Regions from separate parts of the Methylophilus sp. TWE2 genome, predicted to be linked through region 1. Evidence: predicted binding sites of a transcription regulator. Region 1 holds the regulator's gene; each other region holds the start of a gene.
The links. Region 1 encodes sigma-54, which starts transcription at its own class of promoters, with help from an activator protein. Its sites were predicted from a motif close to TGGCACNNTTCCTGCT; they were not measured.

Region 1 (2,203 bases):
TGGAAACGCGTCCCTATAACGACGAAGAGCGTGAGGCAAGGCTGGAATCATTACTGGACCAGCTGCATATCCAGCATATCCGCAACAGCCAGGCCGTGAGCTTGTCTGGCGGTGAGCGCCGTCGTGTGGAAATCGCGCGATGCCTGGCCACGGACCCGAAATTCATCCTGCTAGACGAGCCCTTTGCCGGGATTGACCCAATTGCAGTGATTGAGATCCAGAAAATCATCCGCTACCTGAGCAGCCAGAATATTGGCATCTTGATCACTGACCATAATGTACGCGAAACTCTGGACATTTGCGATCGCGCATATATCGTCAATGAAGGCGCCGTGTTTGCGGCTGGCACACCCGACGAAATCATCCAGAATGAAGGTGTTCGTGAAGTTTACCTGGGTAAGAACTTTAGGTTGTAATTTGTTATGAAGCAAAACCTGCAATTACGCATTTCACAAAACCTGGCACTGACTCCGCAGCTACAACAGTCTATCCGTCTGTTACAGTTATCCACATTGGAGCTCAGCCAGGAGCTGGAAACCATTCTTCAGGAAAACCCGTTGCTGGAGATGGCCGATGGAGAAGAAGGCGAGTTTGAGGACAATTCAGCAACCCCTACCGAAGCTATCGAATCAGTCCATGCAGACGATGCCAACTCGTTTGACCTGGCCACCCAGCAAGAAATTACTGCACCTGCCGAGACGCTGCGCGAAGACTTACATGATGAACTTGGCAGCAATGAAGGCGAACTGGCCAATCTCAGCGAAGAATTCAACCCTCCCGAATTTGAAGATAATTACGAAGAGTTTGGCAGCACCAGCAACTGGGATGAGGCAGGCCGCAACAACCTTGATGATGAGGATAGTGATTTTTCGCGGCAGGATGCCAGCAATATCAGCCTGCGCGAGCATTTACTGGACCAGATTCAACTGGCGCATCTGTCACAGCGTGACATGACGCTGGTCAAGTTGCTGCTCGACAGCATAAATGACGACGGCTACCTTGAGCAAGACTTGCAGGAAATTGTTGAACACCTGCCGCTTGAGCTCGAAGTTGAGCTGCTTGAACTTGAGACCGCACTCAAACTGATACAGAACCTGGACCCGGTAGGTGTCGGAGCCCGTGACTTGCGGGAATGCCTGTTATTGCAACTGCAACACTTGCCGTCAGAAACGCCTTATTTACGTACGGCCATGGCACTCGCAAAAGATCATTTGGCCCTGCTGGCCAATAAAGACTTTGTCAAATTGCGCAAACTGCTCAGTTGCGATGAAACCGCACTGAAAGGAGCGCAACAACTCATTCGCCAGCAAAACCCCAAACCTGGCAGCGAATTTGCCACCTTTAGTCACGACCACTTTATCCAGCATGATGTGGTAGTCAAAAAAATCAAAGGTATCTGGGTCGCATCGCTCAACGATGGCGTGATTCCCAAACTGCGTATCAACCAACTGTATGCTGACATCCTCAAACGCAACCGCGAAAGCTCAGGCCAGTATCTGCAAAGCCAGATGCAGGAAGCAAAATGGATGATCAAAAATATCCAGCAGCGCTTCTCCACCATTCTGCGCGTGTCGCAAGCGATTGTAGACCGTCAGCGCAACTTCTTTGAGCATGGCGACATTGCCATGCGGCCATTGGTGCTTCGTGAAATTGCCGAAGAGCTAGATTTGCATGAAAGCACTGTTTCACGAGTCACCACGCATAAATATATGCTCACACCGCGTGGCGTTTACGAGCTCAAATATTTCTTTGGCAGTTCGGTGGCAACTGATGCGGGCGGCTCTTGCTCGGCGACGGCCATCCGCGCCTTGATCAAACAAATGGTGGCAGAAGAAAACCCGAAAAAACCGCTCTCGGATAACCAGATTACAGATACCTTGGCTCAACAAGGCATTGTGGTCGCGCGGCGTACCATTGCCAAATACCGTGAGTCTTTGAATATTCCGCCCGCCAATTTACGCAAATCGCTTTAAACAAAAAGGCCGCAGATGCGGCCTTTTTTTATTGCTCGAGCGTCTTTATTTAATCGTGATTTTTGCAAACTTGCGCTTGCCCACTTGGGCGACCACCGTCACACCTTTAGACAATGGTAGATTCTTGTCTTCAACCTTGACGCTATCCAGCTTGACGCCGCCCTGCTGTATTGCACGCATTGCTTCACTGGTGCTTTCTACCAGCCCCGCCTGCTTCAATAACTGGCTAA
Region 2 (2,203 bases), 450 kb from region 1:
TTCTCCCGTTGTTAACTCTGGCGGACAACACGCCCGCCAGATCTAAACTTGCTTAGTTATTAACTTAGAATGTACGGCCTAAAGTGAATACCAGTCGACCCTCGTTCAAGTCTTTGCTTTGTGCTCGGCCACCATCACCTTTGCCATTAAAGCTGGTACCACCGTAGCCATTTTCGCCCCAGTATTCACGGTTGCTCGCACCAACGTAATACAGACCAGCGTTCCAACCTTCTGTTGCGCCAATCTTGAACGCCTTGCTCAACCCAATCTTGTAGTCGGTGTAGTCTGGGCTTGATGCACCGGTAAAGCTTGCGCTTGGGCCAGATGCGCCACCAGGACCATCTGGATCAAATGCAACGTCAAGGCTACCATTAACATTCAGCTGACCAACGTGACCAATCAAGGTCAAGTCCCACCATGGCAGTGGATAGGCCATGTTAAATTCGATATAGGTTGAGCCCTTAGTGCTGCCATCCCAACCAGTATCACGATCAGCACCAAACCAATCAGTGAGTGTATATGACAATTTAGCACTGAAGTAGCTGTAGGATAAGCCGAAGTTGACTTCGGTAGTGTCCCAACGACCACCACCAGGTGTTTGGACTACGTTTGGTTCTGTAGACAAGCGGTATTTTTTCCAAGAACCACCTGGATACAAATAGCTGTAGAGACCGACAGTCCAGCCCAAACCTTCAACAGCAGGAATAGAACCGTTGTAACCACCATAAACGTCAATTTCAACGTTTGCGTCTGGATAGGTATTTGGTGTCACATTTGAACCCCAGATACCACCATAGAAACCGCTACTGTGTGTGATGTCCATGCCGCCTTGCATTGCTGGGCGATGCCATGTTTGGGAAATACCGCGGAAGTAGTAGTCTGAAACAAATCCAATGTTACCAGTTGCAGTCCAGTCTGACTTAGCTTCTTCTTCAGCTGCGTATGAAACTTGTGCAAAAGATAATGCACTCAATACTGCTGTGAGCAAAATAGATTGACGCATTTTATTAGTCCTCTCTCTGTGAAATCTTTGATTAAGTTGTTGTAAACGAGAATGAAACAACAACAACCACAAAGCAAAGCACGTGCCAAACTACAAATATATTTAAATTCAAATATTTAATAATTTATTTTAATGTAGAATATTATATTAATTATTTAATAAACTGTTTTTTATTGATTTAACTCTTAAACATAAGGATGCAACCACCCTTTTTACTCACTGATAATGCTAAAATAGTTAGCAAAGGAGCCTTTACCATGCTGATTTCAAATGAAAAAATTCAGGAATTATCTTTAAAAATCAAACAACTAATCGAATCAAGCCCCATTTCAGAGCTAAATAACAACCTGCATGCACTAATTCAGGGCGCAATCACCAAAATGGAACTTGTTACGCGTGAAGAATTCGATATCCAATCGGCATTATTAGCGCGCACGCAGCAGCAATTAAAACGACTTGAAGAAAAAATCAGTCAGCTGGAAGAAGCGCAGGCATCCAGAAAGTAAAAATTAATTTACAATTGTTAGCATTCCATTATTAAGGAGTGCGCTATGAGTCTGGCGGTGTTATACAGTCGCGCGTTAAGCGGCATGGAGGCGCCAGAAGTGGTGGTAGAAGTCCACTTGGCGAATGGGTTACCCAGCTTCACGATTGTCGGCCTGCCAGAAACCGAAGTCAAGGAAAGCAAAGACCGGGTGAGAGCCGCTATTCAGACCGCCCAGTTTGAATTCCCTGCCCGCCGTATCACTGTGAACCTTGCCCCCGCTGATTTACCGAAAGAAGGTGGTCGTTATGATTTGCCGATTGCGCTCGGTATTTTGGCTGCCTCTGGTCAGCTTCCCAAAAAAGCCCTGGCGGGTTATGTTATCGCCGGTGAGTTGGCATTGACAGGGGCGTTGCGACCTATCCGAGGGGCGCTCGCCATGACCTATCAATTGCTGCAAGATAAAGCAAATAAAAGAGCCGCCATCCTGCCCCAAGAAAGTGCATATGAAGCCAGTTTGGTAGAGGGCTGCACCATTTTTGCTGCGGATAGTTTGCTGGCAGTATGTGCGCATCTTTCTGACAAGCAGGCGCTTTCAGTACACCCACAGGTGACTCCGAATGAACACACAGCACTTGCAGATTACGAGGATGTAAAAGGCCAGCTGCGTGCCAAGCGTGCTCTGGAAATCGCCGCCGCAGGGCAACACAGTCTAT
Region 3 (2,203 bases), 1.2 Mb from region 1:
AATAATTAAAACAATCATTAAAAAATAATTCAGATCATCAAGGAGTGAATAATGCGAGTGTTACATACCATGTTGCGCGTAGGAGATTTGCAACGATCGATTGACTTTTATACCGGTGTGCTTGGCATGAAACTCATCCGTACCCAGGATTACCCGGATGGCGAATTTACGCTGGCCTTCGTTGGTTATGGCAATGAGTATGACAATACCGTGCTGGAACTGACTTATAACTACGGCAAAACCGCTTATGACATGGGCACGGCCTATGGCCACATGGCGATAGAGGTGGATGATGCTTATAAAGCTTGTGAACTGGTGAAAGCCAAAGGCGGTAAAGTGGTGCGCGAAGCGGGACCGATGAAGCATGGCACCATTGTCATCGCATTTATTGAAGACCCTGATGGTTATAAAATCGAGTTTATCCAGAAGGGGACTATTGAGTACCCGGTGAATGTCTAACGCCAGCCATTTGTTGCAAGCGGTCACGCTGGCGCAAGCTGGTGATTGGGATGCTGCCCACAACATCGCCCAGGATTATAGTGATACCACGGCGAACTGGATTCATGCCGTGCTGCACAAAATTGAAGGCGATGCCTGGAACAGTCATTACTGGTATGCCCGGACTGGCGGGCACCAGTATGACGATTATGGGGCGGACGTCGCTGGTGAACTGGCGGCCATTCAGCAGCAGCTGATCGCGGCAGGTTCCAAATAACACAAGGCAATGACTATTTCTGCTCTTCGTCCAAATGACGGCTAGAAATAAAAATCCCCCATAGCGATTGAAAAAACAGTCCGATCACGGTACCGGTGAAGAACAGCAGCAGGCAGGCAATGACGCATACCAGCAACAGGAAAGCATCCTGCTGCCACACATGCGCTGACAGCGACTGCCAGACTGTGAGCACTTGCTGGAGCCAATGATCAAGGTTAATGAGAATCATCCGCTTATTATGCCTGAGTAAAGGCATTCTGAGTCACGCTCTGCCATTCACGATTTCTGCTGTCAGAAGTCATGTCCAATTTCCAAAATAATTATTTGAATTAAGTCACCCTCAATGCGTCTAGCATGAGAGGATTGAAATGTTCTTCACGACACGCCAGTATGTTGCAGCCTGGGCCAAATCGGTGCAGTGTTTGCACCGCTGGCGATATCAATGACCGATTGCTTTTCTCAACGTCATGATTTTAAAGTAAAAAAATCCTGCTTAATGATGGCCTGCTTGTTGCTAGAGTAAGGCTGAGCTTGAGGAGAAGCATCATGATAAAAAAACTGGCTGCCAGCGCGATGGTTTCAGCAGAGGCGCAACTGGCCGAAAATATACAGTTATTGGGTGCACTGCTGGATAAAGCAGTTCTGGATGTCGAAGGCGAAGAGGTCGCACAAAAAATTGCTGCTATCCGCCAGGCGGCGTTGCGTTTTCACCAGACGCATGATCAGCAGGCTTCTTTGGATCTCGAACAGTTACTGGCCAATCTGAGCCTGGAGCATACGGTGCGTGTCGTGCGGGCACTGGCTTATTTCAAGCATCTGGCCAACTTAGCCGAAGATTTATATGGCCAGCAATTGGGGCATTGCCAGCAGAATACCCCGGCGCCCGGCATGCTGTCGTATACCCTGGCGAAAATCAAGACGGCTTCTATCCCAGCCGAAACGATTAAAGCGTTGTTAGACAGTGCACTGATCTCGCCCGTGCTGACAGCACATCCTACCGAAGTGCAACGCAAAAGTGTGCTGGATATTGAGCGCCAGATTGCCGAACTACTGGCTGAGCGGGCACATCTGGTGTCCGAGCGTCAATTGGCGCGCAACTCCTTGTTACTGCAAGGGGCAGTCTCGGCACTATGGCAAACACGCATGATGCGTTATTCCAAGCTCAGTGTGCAAAACGAGATTGAAAATTCGCTCACTTATTATGAATCGACTTTCCTTAATGTGATCCCGGAAATATTGCAGGACATCGAGCGAGACCTGTCTGACCTGTTGCCGGATGTGACGCTACCGGGCTTTTTGCGCATGGGTAGCTGGATCGGTGGCGACCGCGATGGTAACCCGTTTGTGAACGGCACGACATTGCGGGACAGTGTGCGTTTGCAGGCAACGACTTTGTTCAGGTTTTACTTGCAGGAACTGGCAGCCCTTAAACGCGAACTGGCGGTATCTACCCGTGTGGTCGGCGTCAGCGACGCCGTATTGCAGATG
Region 4 (2,203 bases), 910 kb from region 1:
GACTCCATGCTTTTTACAATGGTCTCCAGTGCAGCGAGTTTTTCGGCAAAGGTTTGTTGATCATTCACCGTAGATGGTGAGGTGTTGGAAGCACTCATGAAAATTAGCCTGTGAAAACGCCAGCTATTTTAACAAAACTCCCCAGTCTTGCGGGATTATTCTCAAGCGTGACTAGGCCTGGGCGGGTAAGATGCGTAGCAGAAAGTCGCGTATATCGTTGATCTCTTCTTCACACACGCTGTGAGGCATTTCATATTCGTGCCATTCAACCTCATAACCAGCGGCTTCCAGCGTTTGTTTGGATGATTGTGCAGTCGCCAGCGTGATTACGGTGTCATGCCGTCCATGTGCCATCCAGATTGGTAAGTGTTTATTGGCGGGGTGTTGCTTCTCTTTAAGCTGATTTTTTAATGGCAAATAAGTGGATAGTGCTAATACACCAGCTAATGGTTGGTCGAAACGAGTTGCGGTGTGCAAAGCCATGGCACCACCTTGTGAGAAACCTGCTATTAAAATACGTTGTGAAGGAATACCGCGCGCAATTTCAGCTTCAATCATATTGTTAATCGTCGCTTGCATCTGATTGATACCAGCTTCGTCTTGTGGGCTGTCAGGCTGTAACCCAAAAATGTCATACCACGCGCGCATCTCGTAACCATTATTGAGCGTGACTGGGAGGTAGGGCGCGTGTGGCAGGATAAATTTGATATGTGGAAGATTAAGCATCTGTACCACGGGTTCAAAGTCATGACCGTCGGCGCCTAGGCCGTGTAGCCAGATAGCAGTTGCAGTATTGATAGTTGGTAACTCAGACATTACGCTTATACATCTCCTGGTGAGGATAGTTATTCTACTAAATTGATTGGTCTTCTTTAAAGCAAAAACCCGCCTAGGCGGGTTTTTCACATTCAAATCACAAGGGTGATTGATTATGCGTGTGTGCAGGTTGCGCCAGTGGTCAGGTCGCAAGTAACTGTGCCGTTACCACGTGCATTAGGCGTGGCAGTGAATGTGGTTAATGTTGTTACTGCCGTACCACCATTAATAGATGCACAAGCCCTTGCAGTTGGAGCGGGAGGCGTTCTGTTGAGTTGAATGTCAGCAAATGCTCTTTTTGCGTAACCGCTCGCTTCAGCCAAACAAGCGTTGTTTGCAGCTTCGCGTGTGTAATCCTGATAAGCCGGAATCGCTACAGAAGCCAAAATACCAATAATCGCAACCACAATCATCAATTCAATCAGGGTAAAGCCTTGTTGTACGTGTTTTTTCATCATCATTTCCTTTTGAGTCAAAGTTTAAAGTCTAAAGTCTTCTGTTTCAGTCACTGCTTTTCCAACAGTGTTCGCTAAACCTTAAAGCAACAGGTGTGCCAGCTAGGTTTTTATGCCTATAACTCATTGAAAAGTATGAGTTAAGTTATTTTTACCACTCAACTCTTCGATTTGAATAGGCGTTGGGTGGGTTAGGTTAATCAGATTGTAGATGACGTAAAGTGACAACCTTCGCCAATCTTTGGCAATGTGGAGTGATGTTTTTTGTCAGGTAGCGATTGGCATAATGCAAAAAAGGGACTGTGTGGTACACAATCCCTTCATTGAGTGTCAATTTTCGGTTTTTGACCAAAAACTGCATTTGCAAAAACAGTGTTGTTTACAACGTAAGACTTACCAGAATTTCCACCAGGGTTTACTGTTGCCTTGCGATTTTTTTCCAGAACCCTGGTTAATTACTTTCCCGATTCGGCGACCTTTTTCAGGCTTTCCAGGCCTGGATCAAAGAATTCGTTGATAGCTTTAGTGGCTGCATCATCGTTTTGCTCTGGTTTTGGAATATTGGAAGAGTCGGCGCGGGTGTAGCTGCCTTTGACAGTCACCACAGATTCATTGCCGCTACCGGTCACGGTGATGGTTGGGTAAAAGTTAGCCAGTTGCAGTGTGCTTTTTTCCAGGATGTACTCATATTTCAAGCGCATGCCTGCATCATCAGCAGAACGCAGTTTTTCGTACATCACACCGCCGTTTTTCAACTTAACGGTACGGTAGGTTGCGTCGTCACCGTTTTCATCTTTTTTCTGTTCAATGGTGGTGGACTCAACGCCTGCATGCCAGGCTTGCACATTGCCGAAGTCTTTTAACAATGCCCAGACTTTTGCCGGGGCAGCCTTGATGGTCACGGTTTTTTCAAAACGTAATGCAGCCGCGCC

Region 2: ACJ67_RS00875 (TorF family putative porin) is a predicted target of sigma-54. The motif match lies at 1,076-1,091, and genes of this name have one in related genera.
Region 3: ppc (phosphoenolpyruvate carboxylase) is a predicted target of sigma-54. The motif match lies at 1,216-1,231, and genes of this name have one in related genera.
Region 4: ACJ67_RS15165 (prepilin-type N-terminal cleavage/methylation domain-containing protein) is a predicted target of sigma-54. The motif match lies at 1,357-1,372, and genes of this name have one in related genera.

The regions. Positions count from the first base shown of each region.
Region 1 covers NZ_CP012020.1:2,817,790-2,819,992, forward strand. The annotation lists gene lptB (LPS export ABC transporter ATP-binding protein) at 1-416, shown strand, start outside; gene ACJ67_RS13315 (RNA polymerase factor sigma-54) at 423-1,973, shown strand; gene tyrS (tyrosine--tRNA ligase) at 2,019-2,203, opposite strand, start outside.
Region 2 covers NZ_CP012020.1:187,579-189,781, reverse strand. The annotation lists gene ACJ67_RS00875 (TorF family putative porin) at 65-1,003, opposite strand; gene ACJ67_RS00870 (accessory factor UbiK family protein) at 1,261-1,509, shown strand; partial or broken gene ACJ67_RS00865 (YifB family Mg chelatase-like AAA ATPase) at 1,555-2,203, shown strand, end outside.
Region 3 covers NZ_CP012020.1:954,114-956,316, forward strand. The annotation lists gene ACJ67_RS04565 (YfhL family 4Fe-4S dicluster ferredoxin) at 1-5, shown strand, start outside; gene gloA (lactoylglutathione lyase) at 52-459, shown strand; gene ACJ67_RS04575 (hypothetical protein) at 452-715, shown strand; gene ACJ67_RS04580 (hypothetical protein) at 729-944, opposite strand; gene ppc (phosphoenolpyruvate carboxylase) at 1,262-2,203, shown strand, end outside.
Region 4 covers NZ_CP012020.1:652,001-654,203, forward strand. The annotation lists gene xseB (exodeoxyribonuclease VII small subunit) at 1-98, opposite strand, end outside; gene ACJ67_RS03140 (alpha/beta hydrolase) at 172-816, opposite strand; gene ACJ67_RS15165 (prepilin-type N-terminal cleavage/methylation domain-containing protein) at 930-1,271, opposite strand; gene ACJ67_RS03150 (SRPBCC family protein) at 1,727-2,203, opposite strand, start outside.